2 regions of the Serratia sp. ID 25-353 genome follow, and region 1 is predicted to be linked to the other one. Evidence: predicted binding sites of a transcription regulator. Region 1 holds the regulator's gene; the other holds the start of a gene.
The links. Region 1 encodes LexA, which represses DNA repair genes until DNA is damaged. Its sites were predicted from a motif close to TNCTGTATGTACATACAGNA; they were not measured.

Region 1 (9,004 bases):
CTTACAGCCATTTGATGCGCATTGATAAACCGATCGGCACGCTGTTGCTGCTGTGGCCGACGCTGTGGGCGCTGTGGCTGGCCGGGAAAGGCGTGCCGCCGCTGTCGATTTTGTTGGTGTTCGTGCTCGGCGTGTTCCTGATGCGCGCCGCCGGCTGCGTAGTGAATGACTACGCCGATCGCGCGGTGGACGGCTACGTGAAACGCACCGCCGGGCGGCCGATGCCGAGCGGCCGGGTGAGCGCGAAAGAGGCCAAGGTGCTGTTCGTGGTGCTGGTGCTGATCTCGTTCTGCCTGGTGTTGACGCTCAATGCGATGACCATCTGGCTGTCGCTGGCGGCGCTGGCGCTGGCCTGGATGTATCCGTTCATGAAGCGGGTGACCAACCTGCCGCAGTTCGTGCTGGGCGCCGCGTTCGGCTGGGGCATTCCGATGGGTTATGCGGCGGTCAGCGAATCGCTGCCGCTCAGCTGCTGGCTGCTGCTGCTGGCCAACATCTGCTGGACGGTGGCCTACGACACGCTGTATGCGATGGTCGATCGTGACGATGACCTGAAGATCGGCATCAAATCCACCGCTATCCTGTTCGGCCGTTATGACAAGCTGATCGTCGGGCTGCTGCAGTTCGCGACGCTGCTGCTGCTGGTGTGGGTCGGTTATCTGGCGCAGCTCGGCGGGGCGTTTTACTGGTCGCTGCTGCTGGCGGGCGCGCTGTTCATTCACCAGCAGAAACAGATCGCCGGCCGCGAGCGCGAGGCCTGTTTCAAGGCCTTCCTGCAGAACAACTATGTCGGGCTGGTGGTATTTATCGGCATCGCGCTGAGCTATCTGCCGGCGTAACGATTCCTCTTCGCAAGAAAAAAGGCACCCCGTGGGGTGCCTTTTGTATTTCCGCGCCGGGTGAAATCACTCGTCTTGCTCTTCTTCCGCATCGGCCTGCGGCAGGACGTTGGTCTCTTCCGGCATGTTGACGCTTTCGATGGTCAGCTTGATTTCCGGCGTGATCAGATCGCTCAGCATGTTGTACACCTCGAGGGTGTGCTCGCGGATCGCATCGCCGCTGTCGTTGATATAGCCTTCTTCGCGCAGCGTCGCCACCAGGGTGGAGAACACCGCCTTGTCGAAGAACTCCGGCGCGTTGATGCCGTGCAGCACCGACAGACGTTGCGCCATGATGCGGCTCTCTTTCTCCAGCGCGCCGCGGTTGATGCTCGGGTTAGCGCTGAGGATCGACATGGTGATGGCGTAGCGTTGCAGGGTTTCGCGCACCCCGGCGGCCAGCAGCTGCAGCGGGCGAATGCGTGCCGGGTTCAGCACCAGCTCGTCGCCTTTGTCGCAGATCAACTGTTGACGGATCAGCTCGTCAATCATCGGCCGCAGCACCTCCGGCAGCTGTTCCTTGTCGTTATGCAGGAACAGCTCGGCTTTCAGCATCGGGTAGATCATGCCGATCTGGCGCAGCAGCTCGGCGCGCGACACCCGGCGGTGATGCATTACGATGCTGGCGATCAGCGACGGCAGCACCAGCAGGTGGTGGATGTTGTTACGGTAATAGGTCATCAGCACCGCCTGCTCACGCGGCAGGATGATGATGTCGCCGATGTTGTCCTTTTCCACCTCGAACTTGTTCATGTTCAGCGCGTGATCCAGCAGCTCGTCCGGCGTTTGCGTCGGCACGGTGACGTCACGCGCGTAAGGCGCATTGCGCATCAGCTGCAGGTAGCACTCCAGCTGTTCGACCAGCTGTTCGCGGGTCAGCGAACGCTGGCGCGAGGCCAGCAGCGCGGTGGAACACAGGTTCATGGCGTTGGCCGCGGCGGCGTTGTTGATACGCACCATGATCTGGCCGGCCAGATCGTTGACCGTCGGCGTCAGCCAGCTTGGGCGCTGGGCTTCGATCGGATCGATCGACTCGCGCCACTGCGGCACGTTCTGGTTGAGGTAAGCCGTCAATGGCAGCGGTTCGCCGAAGTTGACGTAACCCTGGCCCAGATTGCGCAGCTTGCGCAGGCCGCGCAGCATTTGCAGCAGGCTCTCTTTTTCCTTGGTGGCGCCACGCAGCTCTTTGGCATAGGTGCCCACTTCCATCACGTGCTCGTAACCGATGTAGATCGGCACCAGCGTGATCGGACGGGTGCCGCCGCGCAGCATCGCCTGGATGGTCATCGACAGGGTGCCGGTCTTCGGTTCCAGCAGGCGCCCGGTGCGGGAACGGCCGCCTTCCACGAAGTATTCCACCGAGTAACCGCGGGTGAACAGCTCGCCGAGGTATTCGCGGAACACCGTCGAGTAGAGCTTGTTGCCCTTGAAGGTGCGGCGGATGAAGAACGCGCCCAGGCGACGGAAGATCGGGCCGGCCGGCCAGAAGTTGAGGTTGATGCCGGCGGCGATGTGTGGCGGCACCAGGCCCTGGTGATACAACACGTAGGACAGCAGCAGATAGTCCATGTGGCTGCGGTGGCAGGGCACGTAGACGATCTCGTGGCCGTCCTGCGCCAGTTGGCGCACGCGCTCGGCGTTGGTGACGTTGATGCCCTGATACAACCGGTTCCAGGTCCAGCTCAGCACGCGGTCGGACAGGCGCACGGTTTCGTAGGAGAAATCGGCGGCGATCTCTTCCATCAGCGCGATGGCGTTCTGCTGGGCTTTCTCGTGCGAGATCTTCTTGCTGCGGGCCTCGTCCTCGACCGCTTTTTCGATCGCTTTGGACGCCAACAGCTTGTTGAACAGATCCTGACGGGCCGGCAGGCTCGGGCCTACCGCGGCCAGGCGCTGACGCGAGAAGTGCATGCGCGCCACGCGCGCCAGTTTCTGCGCGATGGTTTTATCCGTGCCGTGCTCGGTGGCCATGCGGCGCAGCGAAACGGTGTTGGAGAAACGCACGAAGCTGTCGCGGCCGAGCCACAGCACGGCGAAGAATTTCTGCACGCCATTCAACAGACGCAGGTGCGGCGTGCCGTGGCCTTCGCGGCCCGGCGAGCGGCCGAACATCACCGAAACCGGCAGCATCTGAATGTCGAGATCCGGATTGCTGCGATGCAGATCCAGATAGTCGTGGAACAGCTTTACCGACTCTTCTTTCGGGGTGTAATAGCGGAACACGCGCGGGCCGTCGTGAATGAACACGTAGCTCGGCAGCACGGTGCCGTCGATCTCCAGCGAGTTGAGCGGATCGGGCAGATCCTGCGCCAGGCACTGGGTGCGCAGCGTCAGCAAATCCGCCTTGGAATTGTAAGGTAAAACATACAGAATCGGCCGTGAGGGATCCAACCCTAGCTCGGTAACCGGATCTGAAGGGATGACCTTACTTCTTACCAACAATTTAAGTGGTAAATTCAATATTTTATAATAAATTTTACGCCAACCTGACATAACAACGTGAAGCCTCTTGTTAGCAATGCGCCGCAAGCATACCAGAAACTGGGTAGCAGATCTGTGGTGTTCGAAAACCGAGAGCCGTCAGCGCGGACTGTTCTAGACTCTTTTTATTATGACCGACCTCTGAGAAAGGCACGAAAACATGGCAAACCAAGCAACCGGACTGACCCGCATCATCAAGGCCGCCGGCTATTCCTATAAAGGGCTTTCCGCCGCCTGGCAACACGAAGCGGCGTTCCGCCAGGAACTGGTGGTCACCCTTCTGGCTATCATACTGGCTGTCTGGCTGGATGTGGGTGCGATAGCGCGCATTTTATTGATCGGATCGGTAGCGCTGGTGATGATCGTCGAGATCCTGAACAGCGCGATCGAGGCGGTGGTGGATCGGATCGGCAGCGAACATCACGAGCTGTCCGGCCGGGCCAAGGACATGGGATCGGCGGCGGTGTCACTGGCGATCGTGCTGGCGCTGTTCGTTTGGGGCACGGTCTTATGGCAGCATTTTGGCTGACGAAAGGCGCCTACTGACTGATTTTTATTTATTCTTCGGTTCCCAATCCGCGCTTACCTGTATATACTCACAGCAAGACTGTATAAACAAACAGGGGGCGGAATGAAAGCACTAACTACCAGACAGCAAGAGGTCTACGATCTGATTCGCGATCATATTTCGCAAACGGGCATGCCGCCAACGCGTGCCGAGATCGCGATGCGTCTGGGGTTCCGTTCGCCTAACGCCGCCGAAGAACACCTGAAGGCGCTGGCACGCAAAGGCGTGATCGAAATCGTCTCCGGTGCCTCGCGCGGTATCCGCCTGCTGATGGAAGAAGAAGAAGGGCTGCCGCTGATCGGCCGCGTCGCCGCCGGCGAGCCGCTGCTGGCGCAGCAGCACATCGAAGGGCACTACCAGGTTGATCCTTCCCTGTTTAAACCGAGCGCCGATTTCCTGCTGCGGGTGAACGGCATGTCGATGCGCGACATCGGCATTCTGGACGGCGATCTGCTGGCGGTGCATAAAACCCAAGACGTGCGCAACGGCCAGGTCGTGGTGGCGCGCATCGAAGACGAAGTGACGGTCAAGCGCCTGAAAAAACACGGCAACGTGGTCGAGCTGCTGCCGGAGAACAACGAATTCCAACCGATTGTGGTCGATCTGCGTCAGCAGAATTTCACTATCGAAGGGCTGGCGGTCGGCGTGATCCGCAACGGCGACTGGATTTAATCGCTGCCCCCTCAGTGCCGCCTCTTGTATCAATCGCCCCTGTTCTGGGGCGTTTTTGTTTCTGATTTTGCCCTTCGCCACTGCTACGGGAACGTCTCATCATGCGCTTGATTTCCGCCTTCACCAGCGACACCGATAAAGCCCTGTGGCGCCTGGCCCTGCCGATGATTTTTTCCAATATCACCGTACCGCTGCTCGGGTTGGTGGACACTGCGGTGATCGGCCACCTCGACAGCCCGATCTACCTGGGGGGCGTCGCGATCGGCGCGGTGGCGACCAGCTTCCTGTTCATGCTGCTGTTGTTCCTGCGCATGAGCACCACCGGTCTGGCGGCGCAGGCGCTGGGGGCACAGAACCCGCAGGCGCTGGCGCGCGCCTTTATGCAACCGCTGGTGCTGGCGCTGCTGGCCGGGGTGGCGATCGTCCTGCTGCGGTATCCGCTGATCGAACTGGCGCTGCAGATCGTCGGTGGCAATGGCGAGGTGCTGGAACAGGCGCGGCGTTTTCTTGAAATCCGCTGGCTGAGCGCCCCGGCGGCGCTGGCTAATCTGGTGCTGTTGGGTTGGCTGCTCGGCGTGCAGTATGTGCGCGCGCCGGTGATCCTGCTGATCGTCGGCAACCTGCTGAACATCGTGCTGGATATCTGGCTGGTGATGGGCCTGGGCTGGAACGTGCGGGGGGCAGCGGCGGCAACCGCCATCGCCGAATACGCCACGCTGCTGCTCGGCCTGTGGCTGGCGTGGCGGGTGATGCGCCTGCGCGGTATTACCCTGCCGATGCTGCGCCAGGCCTGGCGTGGCGATCTGCGTCGGCTACTGGCGCTCAACCGCGACATCATGCTGCGTTCACTGTTGCTGCAACTGTGCTTTGCGTCGCTGACCATTTTCGGCGCTCGCCTGGGAAGCGAGGTGGTGGCGGTCAATGCGGTATTGATGAATCTGCTGACGTTCACCGCCTATGCGCTCGACGGCTTCGCTTATGCGGTGGAGGCCCATTCGGGCCACGCCTACGGTGCCCGGGACGACAGCCAACTGCGCAAGGTGTGGCATGCGGCCTGCAGACAGGCGGGGCTGGTCGCGTTGGCCTTTGGCCTGGCGTATGCCGTTACCGGCCAGCAGATCGTGGCGGCGTTGACCTCCTTGCCGGAGCTGCGTGCGTTGGCCGCCCACTATTTACCGTGGCAGGTCATTCTGCCGCTGGTCGGGGTATGGTGCTATTTGCTGGACGGCATGTTTATCGGCGCCACGCGCGGCGCCGAGATGCGCAACAGCATGGCGGTGGCCGCGGTGGGATACGGCCTGGCGCTGTTTAGCATACCGCTGTTTGGCAACCACGGGCTTTGGCTGGCGCTGGCGGTGTTTCTGGCGCTGCGCGGCCTGGCGTTGGGCTGGATTTGGCATCGTCATCAGGTGCGCGGCAGCTGGTTTACCGCTCGCTAGAACGGACGCTGTGCTGGGTTATTTATTAATTTTATTTATGTTTTTGTTCACTTTTGCTTACATGTTTTCAACCCTGGCATTTTTGCGTTAGCTTGTTGTTTATTAGCGTTTTTTGTTTTTATTTTGTTTCTTAATGGTTTTTTATTCTGATATTTGGCTTTTTTATTTCCATATTTAACTAGAATGAATCATGTGGCTGGCGAATGAATGGGAGCGATATTCCTTAAGGTGAAGGGAGTATCGGCCAGAAAAATTTCTGGTTAACCCCGACCGGCGACAGGGATCACTGATTCACCACAGGTTAACGGAGAGACTATGAATAAAGATCAAGCCGACGGTAACTGGAAGCAGCTTAAAGGCAAAGTGAAGGAAAAATGGGGCAAGCTGACCGATGACGATCTGACAGTCATCGAAGGGAAACGCGAACAGCTGGTCGGCAAAATCCAGGAGCGCTACGGTTACCAGAAAGAGGCGGCCGAAAAAGAGGTGAAAGCCTGGGAAGATCACACCAAACACCGCTGGTAATCTGCAGGGCCGCCATTGAAGGCGGCTTGCCCAGCGCAGGCCGGCGTCGCTCTCATCCTCTGGCGTTCCGGCCGCAGGTACAGGGAGGTACCTGACTTCGTCTTACTTCTTCTTGATGGCGATGCTGTGATCGTGTTCGGCGCAGTCATGCTTGCTGTCGCACGCCTCAACCTCCACGCAGCCGGCGCACAGACCGTGCGCTTCCACCACGCTGTGCCGCAGCGCAAATCCGGCTTCCTGCGCCAGCTTCTGCAGCGTTTCTTCTACGCCTTCGGTAGTGCGTTCGGTCACCTGGCCGCAGCGGTCGCAGATAAACAGTGCGGACGTATGCATCGGCTGTTCGAAATGGTGACACAGCACGTAGCTGTTGGCGGACTCCACTCTATGGATAAATCCTTGTTCCAGCAGAAAATCCAGCGCGCGATAGACCGTCGGCGGCTTGGCCTGCGGTTCGGCGACGCGCAGCAGATCGAGCAGGTCATAAGCGCTGATTGCACCGGGTTGCTGAGTCATCAGACGCAGCACTTCCAGCCGTTGCGGCGTCAATCGCACATTGCGTTGTTGGCAGAGGCGTTCCGCCTGCGCCAGCAGCTTTTCCTGGGTGGTTGAGTTCATCGCAAATATCCCGGTACGTAAAAAAGCCGATTTTACCATGATTACGGCGAATCGCCGAGAGTTGCCCCCTTTTCCCCTGAGGATTGCGCAGGGAAAGGCGCGCTGAGTGCGCTAAAAGAGAGATGCATCACAACTTTTCCCCGCAGGCGGGCGGCAAATCAACGTTGCCGATTTTAGCGCTGGAGAGCAGCGGACGAGAGCGGTATAACGCGTTTCACCCGCGTGATGAGCAGGAGCCTTGTGTGATGACGGAAAGAGAGAAGCTGTTAAGCGGCCTGGAGTACAACAGCCGCGATGAAGAACTGATTGCTATGTACCATCGGGCCAGGGCGTTGACCAAAAGCCTGGGGGCGCTGGATTCGCATCAGGCGGACGAGAAAAACCGCCTGCTCGGTGAGCTGTTCGGCGCCTGGGGGGAGGCGAGTTGGATCGAAACACCGTTCTGGTGCGACTACGGGCAGCATGTCCGCATCGGCAAGAACTGTTTTATCAACGTCAATGCGGTGTTCCTCGACTGCAATACCATCACCATCGGCGACAACACGCTGATCGGCCCCAACGTGCAAATCTACACGCCGAGTCATCCGCTGAAGGCCGGTGAACGCTTTACCGGTGACCCGGCTTTTCCTTTCCGCACCTCGGCGCAGCCAGTTTCCATCGGCAGCAACGTGTGGATCGGCGGTAACGTGGTGATCTTGCCGGGCGTGACCATCGGCGACGGCACGACTATCGGTGCGGGCAGCATAGTGACCGGCGACATCCCGGCCAATGTGCTGGCGCTGGGGCAGCCGTGCCGGATTATCCGCGCGTTGGAATAGGGGGAAGCAAAGGCGGTTTTCCCAACGGCGCCGATTGTCGTTATAATAGCCGTTTGCGGCCGCGCGCCGTTCGTTGAACCCAGACAGACTCAGGTAGCCAGTAACTCAGCATGACGAAAGACAACCACGCCCCAACCTACGCCGCCAATCGTTTCTCCATCGCGCCGATGCTCGACTGGACCGATCGTCATTGCCGTTACTTCCACCGCCTGCTGACCCAGGAAACGTTGCTGTACACCGAAATGGTGACCACCGGCGCGATCATTCACGGTAAGGGCGACTACCTGGCCTACAGCGAAGAAGAGCATCCGGTGGCGCTGCAGCTGGGCGGCAGCGATCCGGCCGCGCTGGCGCACTGCGCCAAACTGGCGGAGCAGCGCGGTTACGACGAGATTAACCTCAACGTTGGCTGCCCATCCGATCGCGTGCAAAACGGCATGTTCGGCGCCTGTCTGATGGGGCAGGCGACGCTGGTCGCCGACTGCATCAAGGCGATGCGCGACGTGGTGTCGATCCCGGTGACGGTGAAGACCCGCATTGGCATCGACGATCAGGACAGCTACGCCTTCCTGTGCGACTTTATCCAAACCGTCGCCGGGCGCGGCGAGTGCGATATGTTCACCATCCACGCGCGCAAGGCCTGGCTCTCAGGCCTCAGCCCGAAAGAAAACCGCGAAGTGCCGCCGCTCGACTATCCGCGCGTTTATCAGCTGAAGCGGGATTTTCCGGCGCTGACCATCGCCATCAACGGCGGAGTGAAAACGCTGGAAGAGGCGCAGCAGCACCTGCAGCATCTGGACGGCGTGATGATGGGGCGCGAGGCGTACCAGAATCCGGGCATCCTGGCACGGGTCGACAGCGAACTGTTCGGCGCGCAGACCGCAGTGCCGGACAGCGTGGCGATCGTTGAAGCGCTGTATCCCTATATCGAGCGCGAGCTGTCCAACGGCACCTATCTCGGCCACATCACCCGCCACATCCTCGGTTTGTTCCAGGGCGTGCCGGGCG
Region 2 (9,004 bases), 1.3 Mb from region 1:
GCCGCTGTTCGACAATAACCCGATCGCCCTGCAGGTGCTGGGCGTCTGTTCTGCGTTGGCGGTGACCACCAAGCTGGAGACGGCGGTGGTGATGACCATTGCGGTGACGCTGGTCACGGCGTTCTCCAGCTTCTTCATCTCGCTGATCCGTCACCATATTCCCAACAGCGTGCGCATCATCGTGCAGATGGCGATCATCGCCTCGCTGGTGATCGTGGTCGATCAGCTGTTGCGCGCCTATGCGTTCGAGATCTCCAAGCAGCTGTCGGTGTTCGTCGGCCTTATCATCACCAACTGTATCGTGATGGGGCGCGCCGAGGCTTACGCCATGAAGTCGCCGCCGATCGAGAGCTTTATGGACGGCATCGGCAACGGGCTGGGCTACGGGGTGATCCTGGTGCTGGTCGGTTTCCTGCGCGAGCTGATTGGCTCCGGCAAGCTGTTCGGCGTCCCGGTGCTGGAAACGGTGCAGAACGGCGGCTGGTATCAGCCGAACGGCCTGTTCCTGCTGGCGCCGAGCGCGTTCTTCATCATCGGCCTGCTGATCTGGGTGCTGCGCACCCTGAAGCCGGCGCAGATCGAAAAGGAGTAAAGGCCGATGGAACACTATATCAGCCTGTTTGTGCGCGCGGTGTTCGTCGAGAACATGGCGCTGGCGTTCTTCCTCGGGATGTGTACCTTCCTGGCGGTCTCGAAGAAGGTCTCGACCGCCTTTGGCCTGGGCATTGCGGTGACCATCGTGCTCGGCATTTCGGTGCCGGTGAACAACCTGGTCTACAACCTGATCCTGCGTGACGGTGCGCTGGTGGAAGGCGTCGATCTGAGCTTCCTCAACTTCATCACCTTCATTGGCGTGATCGCGGCGCTGGTGCAGATTTTGGAGATGATCCTCGATCGCTTCTTCCCGTCGCTGTATAACGCGCTCGGCATCTTCCTGCCGCTCATCACCGTGAACTGCGCCATCTTCGGCGGCGTGTCCTTCATGGTGCAGCGCGACTACAACTTTGCTGAATCGGTGGTGTACGGCTTTGGTTCTGGCACCGGCTGGATGCTGGCGATCGTCGCCATGGCGGGGATCCGCGAAAAACTCAAGTATGCCAACGTGCCGGCGGGACTGCGCGGCCTGGGCATTACCTTTATCACCACCGGACTGATGGCGCTGGGCTTCATGTCCTTCTCCGGTGTTCAGTTGTAAAGGCGGGAAGAATTTATGGAAATTATTTTAGGCGTAGCAATGTTCACCACCATCGTGATGGTGTTGGTATTGCTGATCCTGTTCGCCAAATCGAAGCTGGTGAACACCGGCGACATCGCGGTGGAGATCAACGGCGATCTGGATAAGAGCTTCCATGCGCCGGCGGGCGACAAGCTGCTTAACGTGCTCTCCAGCCAGGGGATTTTCGTCTCCTCGGCCTGCGGCGGCGGCGGTTCCTGCGGCCAGTGCCGGGTGGTGATCAAAGAGGGCGGCGGCGATATCCTGCCGACCGAGCTCTCGCACATCAACAAGCGCGAAGCGAAAGAGGGTTGCCGCCTGGCGTGCCAGGTGAACGTGAAGCAGAACCTGAAGATCGAGCTGCCGGAAGAGATCTTCGGCGTGAAGAAATGGGAGTGCGAGGTTATCTCCAACGATAACAAAGCCACCTTTATCAAAGAGCTGAAGCTGAAGATCCCCGATGGCGAAGACGTGCCGTTCCGCGCGGGCGGCTTCATCCAGATCGAAGCCCCGGCGCACGACATCAGCTACGCCGACTTCGACGTGCCGCAGGAGTATCGCGGCGACTGGGACAAGTTCAACCTGTTCCGCTACCGCTCGACGGTGAACGACACCACGGTGCGCGCCTACTCGATGGCCAACTACCCGGAAGAGAAGGGCATCATCATGCTCAACGTGCGTATCGCCACGCCGCCGCCGAACAACCCGGACGTGCCGCCGGGCATCATGTCTTCCTATATCTGGTCGCTGAAGGCGGGTGACAAGGTGACGATCTCCGGGCCGTTCGGCGAGTTCTTCGCCAAGGAGACCGACGCCGAAATGATCTTCATCGGCGGCGGCGCGGGCATGGCGCCGATGCGTTCGCACATCTTCGATCAGCTCAAGCGCCTGAACTCGAAGCGCAAGATCACCTTCTGGTACGGCGCGCGTTCGCTGCGCGAGATGTTCTATGAAGACGACTTCAACCAGCTGCAGGCGGAGAACGACAACTTCACCTGGCACGTGGCGCTGTCGGATCCGCAGCCGGAAGATAACTGGACCGGCTACACCGGCTTTATCCATAATGTTCTGCTGGAGAACTACCTGAGGAATCACCCGGCGCCGGAGGACTGCGAGTTTTACATGTGCGGGCCGCCGATGATGAACGCTGCGGTGATCAAGATGCTGAAAGATCTGGGCGTCGAAGACGAAAACATCATGCTGGATGACTTTGGTGGCTAAATGCGCGCATTGGCGATGAAGAACTGGCTGACGGGCGTGGCGCTGAGCGCCACCCTGCTGCTGACCGGCTGCGGGCCGGAGCAGGTGGACCTGACGGGTAAAACCATGGGCACCTCGTATTCGATCCGTTACGTGACCGGCGACGATACGCCGTCGGCGCGCGAGATGCAGGCGGAGATCGACAAACGGCTGGAGCAGGTGAACGACCAGATGTCCACCTACCGGCCGGATTCCGAGCTGAGCCGCTTCAACGCCAGCCGCGACATTGACCGGCCGTTCCCTGTTTCGCCGGCGACCGCCGAGGTGGTGCGCGAAGCGCTGCGCATCAACCGCGTGACCGATGGCGCGCTGGACGTGACCGTCGGGCCGCTGGTCAACCTGTGGGGCTTCGGCCCGGAAGGGCGGCCGGATAAAGTGCCGAGCGAGGCGGAGCTGGCGCACCGTCGCGCCTGGACCGGTGCCGATAAACTGGCGGTGCAGGGCAGCGCGCTGGTGAAAAGCATCCCCGAGCTGTATGTCGACCTGTCGTCGATCGCCAAAGGATACGGCGTGGACGTGGTGGCGGAGTATCTGCAATCGCAACACGTGCAAAACTACATGGTGGATATCGGCGGTGAGGTGCGCACGCGCGGGCATAACGGCGAGCAAAAGCCGTGGCGCATCGCCATCGAGCGCCCGACCGCCGGCGCGCAGCAGCAGGCGCAGCTGGTGATCCAGCCGGGGGAGATGTCGATTGCCACCTCGGGTGACTATCGCAACTACTTCGAGCAGGACGGGGTGCGCTATTCGCACACTATCGATCCGATCACCGGCCGGCCGATCAACCACCGCCTGGTGTCGATCACCGTGCTGAGCCCGACCTGTATGACCGCCGACGGCCTGTCCACCGGCCTGAACGTGATGGGGCCGGAGCGCGGCCTGGCGCTGGCCAATCTGCTGGGCATCCCGGTGTTCATGATCGTGAAAACCGCCGACGGGTTTGAGGAGCGCTATTCGGACGCGTTCAAACCCTACCTGAAAAAGCGTTCGTGAGGTTGCTATGCTGACGGTATTCGCCGCCACCTTCGTGTTGTTCCTGCTGATCGTCGGCGGGATGTCGCTGGGTTACGTGTTCAAACGCAAAAGCCTGCAGGGCAGCTGCGGCGGCATCACCGCATTGGGGATGGAGAAAGTCTGCGACTGCCCAGAGCCGTGCGATGCGCGCAAAAAGCGCGAAGCCAAAGCGGCACAGCGGCGCGAGCAGTTGGACAAACACCGCATTCTGTAGCTGTAGCGAAAACCCGGCCTTGGCCGGGTTTTTTATTTGGGCCTTAGCCGAAAGGCGTATGAAAGTTGGGCTGGGCGCGATTAACAATGGCGCGAATTTTCAGGGCGTAACGGATAAAACGATCGCCAGAAAATACGAATATGCGCTTTCTCAGTTTCTTAAGCAGAGGTAACAGGATGAACCGCATTTTTTTGGCTGGAACGCTGACTTTGCTGCTTGCCAGCTGCATGCACATGAACGATCCGAGGCCAAAGAACTACGCGGCCAACGTCACTGTCGTTGATAACCACGTTTGTGTGCGGGTTCAACCTGAAGGGGACGAGCGGTTGGCCGGTGTCATTATCGAAGAAATCGGCAACGCCAACGCTATCTTCGGCAAGAACTTCGCGGATAACGAGATGCCTGTGGTCACTGCGGCTACGTGTATTCCCGACGATAACTATAAATTCGAAGACGGGAAGTCTTACGGGGTATCGGTGACGCTGTTGTCGCGGGATAAACGAAGTAAAGGTCTTGAGCCTGCCGCCCGGCTATTTGGGGCAGGGTTTAGTGTACGCAATGAAAATGGCACCATCCAGGTGGTTCCTGTCCACTAATGGGCGTTGAAAGTCAGACAGGCATAAGGCGAGTTTGTCGAACCGCCTTATGCCGTTAGCCGGTTATTTATTTCGCTTTGCGGAAGTTTTTCATATCTATGTAAGGCATCAGTGTTCAAAAATATGTTACCGCATTCATTTATGAGGGGTTATTTGCTTTTGGAATAGGCTAGGTTGCCGAGTGAACCTCCCACGAAACAGCACAACACTAGGCCAATCGCCAGCAACTCGAAGTTAGCCGACATCTGATCCTCGCCCTCAACGTGGCCAATAATCCAGTCTGAGAGAAAGGGAAAAGCCAGGAGCATGAGGCCGATACCTATTATCGCACCGGCAATAATTGCTGCTATCCGTTTCATATCACCTGCCAGAACCAGACTTCTTTTGATTTAAAGAAATCGCTAAAACGTCCATCCCAAGAAAGCCCCCATTGAATACGAAAATAGCTCGATAGTGTGGTTAAACGAGAACCATTCCACAGATCTATATGATCTCCCGAGCGATTGCGAAAGTTTTCATTCCCTCGCAGCCAGTAATCTTTAAAAAAGATAATGCCGGTTTTGCCTTTCAGCACCCGCTCAAACTGGTTGGGTGTGACTTTTACCATGCATCCTAGCCCCGGTATCGGTGTTCGTGCTAATGCATTTGCCAGTTCTTCAGCACGCAAAATATGGCCCTCACTTTTCTTGTGTAACCAACAAAAGTTCACGCCTGACAATTTACTGACATCATACCCACAATGAACCAAAGCTGCACCGATGCGTATAGCACACTGATCATCAAAGGCTTTATCACCATGGGCAGTGCGGCATGGATACTCATCCCCATTGATTTGAGGATGTTTTTCCTAAAGTTTGTTAAAAGTTATCGACATATAATTCCTTTTAAATCATTCCATTATTCTCTAGCCCTCCGATGCCATAACATATGTTGATACCCGTAGAGCTATTTAGATGAGTGGAGGTGCTATTTAGAAAAGTCTAAGAAAGACTGATTGTTGGCGTGTTTCCAAAGATGGCCAGATCCTAGAGTATTGTCGTCACTAATGGTGATGTTTTGTTCGAAAAATAGACGTTGATCGCATTATGAGAAGAGGATATTTATGCACCGAATATTATGTGGCTATACGTTTTATTTTTAATATATTTAATTGATAAAAAATAAAATATTAATATTGATTGATCGTGAAATCCCGGAGAAATTCCCTTCATTGGGGAGCGTGAGTATCCCCATTTCCTCAGATTTTCTCCGGTGTTCTATTGTTATTTCGCCTTGCGGAAGCTTTTTGCCTCGGCCGGTGAGTTGACCATCACGCCGTCGGCGCCCAGCGCCAGCGCCTGCTGATACTCTTGCGGCGAGTTGACGCCGAACAGGATGATGTGCGCCGGGCCCTGCGAGCGGAAGCAGTCCATCGACTCTTTATCCCAGGTGAGAAATGCCTTCGAACGCCCTTCGCCGAGGGTATATTTCTCCACCACTTCCACCTCGCGCTTCAACTCCAGCCCGTACCAGCGCGGCTGCCGGTTGTCCGGTTTGACGTCGCACTGGTGCGCCATGGTGACGTTAGCCAGCAGCGTGCGGGTCTCGTCGCGGCTTTCGAAGCGTGGGATAGCCGGCGGCAGCGCCTGCAGGTATTTGGCGTCGGTGGAGTAGACGCGGGTGCGGTGCAGGCTGTCGGTGCTTTCCAGCGTCGCCAGCAGCGCCTGGCCAAACTGCGCCGGATCGGCGTCCGGGGATTTGATGTCCAGATAAAAGGTGACGTGAGGAAACGCTTTAAGCACGTCGTCGAGCCGGGGAATGCCGATACCCTGGCCGCGGAACGGGTGCGCATCCCCCCTGGCGAAGGCCCAGCCGGCGTCGGTCTCGGCCAGCTGCGCGGCGGTATAGGCAGAAACCGGGCCCTGCCGGTTGGTCAATGTTTTCAGATCCGAAGGGCGATACAGCACGATGACGCCGTCTTTGGATGCTTGCAGGGTGATCCAGATGGCGTCGGCGCCGTTTTTCAGCGCGGTTTCGATGGCGATGCGGGTGTTCTCCGGCGCATCGGCGGTGCCGCCGCGGTGGGCGACGATCGCCGGCGCGTGACCGGTGGCGGCGCTGGCCGCCAGTGCGCTAAGGGATAGCGCGGAAGCCAGCAGCCAATGAGAAAATCTGATCATGTTGGGTACCTTGTCATTATCGTTGTGGTGAGCCGCACGGGATACGGAAATCATACTATTGAAAAATTAAGCTTTTTTAACAACGCGGAAATATCTGGCGGAAACGGCGCTTTCATCGAACCCTGCGGCCTTGAGCTTTCGGTATCTAACTGTATACTTATACAGTGTCACTGGAGGGTGCGATGCGTAAAATCATTCATGTCGATATGGACTGCTTCTTCGCGGCGGTGGAAATGCGCGACGATCCCAGCCTGCGCGATATCCCGCTGGCGATTGGCGGCAGCGCCGATCGGCGTGGGGTGATCAGCACCGCCAACTACCCGGCGCGGCGCTACGGCGTGCACAGCGCCATGTCCACGGCGATGGCGCTCAAGCTGTGCCCGCATCTCACCCTGCTGCCGGGGCGCATGGCGGCCTACAAAGAGGCCTCGCTGCACATCCGCGAAATCTTCGCTCGCTATACCCCGTTGATCGAGCCGCTGTCGCTCGACGAGGCCTATCTTGACGTGACCGACAGCCCGCAATGCAACGGTTCGGCGACGCTGATCGCCCAGGAAATCCGCCAGGCTATCGCCGACGAGCTGAACCTCACCGCGTCGGCCGGTATCGCGCCAATCAAGTTTCTTGCCAAAATCGCCTCCGAGATGAACAAGCCGAACGGGCAGTACGTGATCACGCCGGCGCAGGTGCCGGCGTTTTTGCAACAGCTGCCGCTCAGCAAGATCCCCGGCGTCGGCAAGGTGACCGCCAAGCGGCTGGAGGACGTGGGGCTTATCACCTGCGCCGACGTGCAGCAATACGATTTGGCGCAGTTGCTCAAGCGCTTCGGCAAGTTCGGCCGGGTGCTGTGGGAGCGGTGTCAGGGCATCGATCGGCGCGAAATCTCTCCTGAGCGGCTGCGCAAATCGGTGGGGGTGGAGCGCACGCTGGCGGAAGATATTCACGACTGGGAAGACTGCGAAACGCTGATTATCGACAAACTCTATCCCGAGCTGGAGATGCGGCTGCGCAAGGTCAAACCGGATCTGCACATCGCCCGGCAGGGCGTGAAGCTGAAGTTTCAGGATTTTCAGCAAACCACCCAGGAGCACGTGTTCCCGGTGTTGAATCGGCAGGATTTGCTGGAGGTGGCGCGGCAGGCGTGGCGCGAGCGGCGCGAAGGGCGTGGCGTGCGGCTGGTGGGGCTGCATGTGACGCTGCTCGATCCGCAGTTGGAGCGGCAGTTGGCGCTGCCTTGGGAATAAAAAAGCCGGCGACTCGCCGGCTTTTTGCGTTAAGCGCGCAGCTTACGCGCGCTCAGGGATCGCTTTCAGCAGCGAGGTCAGCAGCTTCCAGTACAGACCGACGCTTTCGATATGCACCTGCTCATCCGGCGAGTGCGGGCCGGTGATGGTGGGCCCGATCGATACCATGTCCATGTTTGGATACGGCTTTTTGAACAGACCGCATTCCAGACCAGCGTGGATCACCATGATGTTCGGCGTCTTGTCGAACAGATCCTGATACAGCTCGCGCACCAGGTGCATCACCGGCGAGTCGGCATCCGGCTGCCAGCCCGGGTAGCCGCCCTTCGGCGCCACTTTGGCGCCGGCCAGCTGGCCCAGCGCGGTCAGCATCTCGACCACGTAGTCTTTGCCGCTGTCGATCAGGGAGCGGATCAGGCAGATGATTTCCGCTTCGTTTTCGCTGGTGGTGACCACGCCGACGTTCAGCGAGGTTTCCACCACGCCTTTCACCGCGTCGCTCATGCGGATCACGCCGTTCGGCGTGCCGTTCAGCAGCGCCAGGAAGCGCTGCTGGCTGTCGGCGCTCAGCGCCTGCGAAGCGCTGGTGGTCGGCTCCAGCAGCACGGTGATGTTCTTCTCTTTGGCGGAAAGTTCGTTCTGCAGCACGGCCAGAAACTCCTGGCTCAGCGCTTTCAGCGCGTCGGCCTTGTCTGCCGGCACCGCAACCACCGCGGAGGCTTCACGCGGGATGGCGTTGCGCAGGGTGCCGCCGTTCAGATCCAGCACGCGCAGGTTCAGCGCCGCCGCATGGGCGAACAGGAAGCGTGCCAGCAGCTTGTTGGCATTGCCCAGCCCGACGTGGATCTCGGCGCCGGAGTGGCCGCCTTTCAGGCCCTTGAGGGTCAGCTTCAGGGTTTGGTAACCGGCCGGCACCGCTTCGCGCTGCAGCGGCAGGGTAGTGATGAAGTCGATACCACCGGCGCAACCCATGTAGATTTCGCCTTCTTCTTCGGAGTCGGTATTGATCAGGATGTCCGCCTGCAGCCAGTTCGGCTGCAGCCCGAAGGCGCCGTCCATGCCTGCTTCTTCGGTCATGGTCAGCAGCACTTCCAGCGGGCCGTGCTCAACGCTGTCGTCGGCCAGCACCGCCAGGGCGGAGGCCATGCCGATGCCGTTGTCGGCGCCCAGCGTGGTGCCGCGCGCTTTCACCCACTCGCCGGCGATATAAGGCTGGATCGGATCCTTGGCGAAGTCGTGTACGGTGTCGTTATTCTTTTGCGGCACCATGTCCAGGTGCGCCTGCAGCGCAACCGGCTTGCGGT

Region 2: dinB (DNA polymerase IV) is a predicted target of LexA. The motif match lies at 6,604-6,623, and genes of this name have one in related genera.

What each region holds. Positions count from the first base shown of each region.
Region 1 is NZ_CM139236.1:4,606,448-4,615,451, reverse strand. Features, by position in the region: gene ubiA (4-hydroxybenzoate octaprenyltransferase) at 1-839, shown strand, start outside; gene plsB (glycerol-3-phosphate 1-O-acyltransferase PlsB) at 906-3,371, opposite strand; gene ACYF6X_RS22125 (diacylglycerol kinase) at 3,520-3,888, shown strand; gene lexA (transcriptional repressor LexA) at 3,991-4,599, shown strand; gene dinF (MATE family efflux transporter DinF) at 4,701-6,038, shown strand; gene ACYF6X_RS22110 (CsbD family protein) at 6,354-6,563, shown strand; gene zur (zinc uptake transcriptional repressor Zur) at 6,666-7,178, opposite strand; gene ACYF6X_RS22100 (sugar O-acetyltransferase) at 7,424-7,996, shown strand; gene dusA (tRNA dihydrouridine(20/20a) synthase DusA) at 8,107-9,004, shown strand, end outside.
Region 2 is NZ_CM139236.1:3,305,812-3,314,815, reverse strand. Features, by position in the region: gene ACYF6X_RS16085 (NADH:ubiquinone reductase (Na(+)-transporting) subunit D) at 1-592, shown strand, start outside; gene nqrE (NADH:ubiquinone reductase (Na(+)-transporting) subunit E) at 599-1,195, shown strand; gene nqrF (NADH:ubiquinone reductase (Na(+)-transporting) subunit F) at 1,211-2,434, shown strand; gene ACYF6X_RS16070 (FAD:protein FMN transferase) at 2,435-3,466, shown strand; gene nqrM ((Na+)-NQR maturation NqrM) at 3,474-3,701, shown strand; gene ACYF6X_RS16060 (putative T6SS immunity periplasmic lipoprotein) at 3,878-4,297, shown strand; gene ACYF6X_RS16055 (hypothetical protein) at 4,447-4,656, opposite strand; gene ACYF6X_RS16050 (T6SS effector amidase Tae4 family protein) at 4,653-5,045, opposite strand; gene ACYF6X_RS16045 (glycerophosphodiester phosphodiesterase family protein) at 5,560-6,456, opposite strand; gene dinB (DNA polymerase IV) at 6,639-7,700, shown strand; gene pepD (beta-Ala-His dipeptidase) at 7,743-9,004, opposite strand, start outside.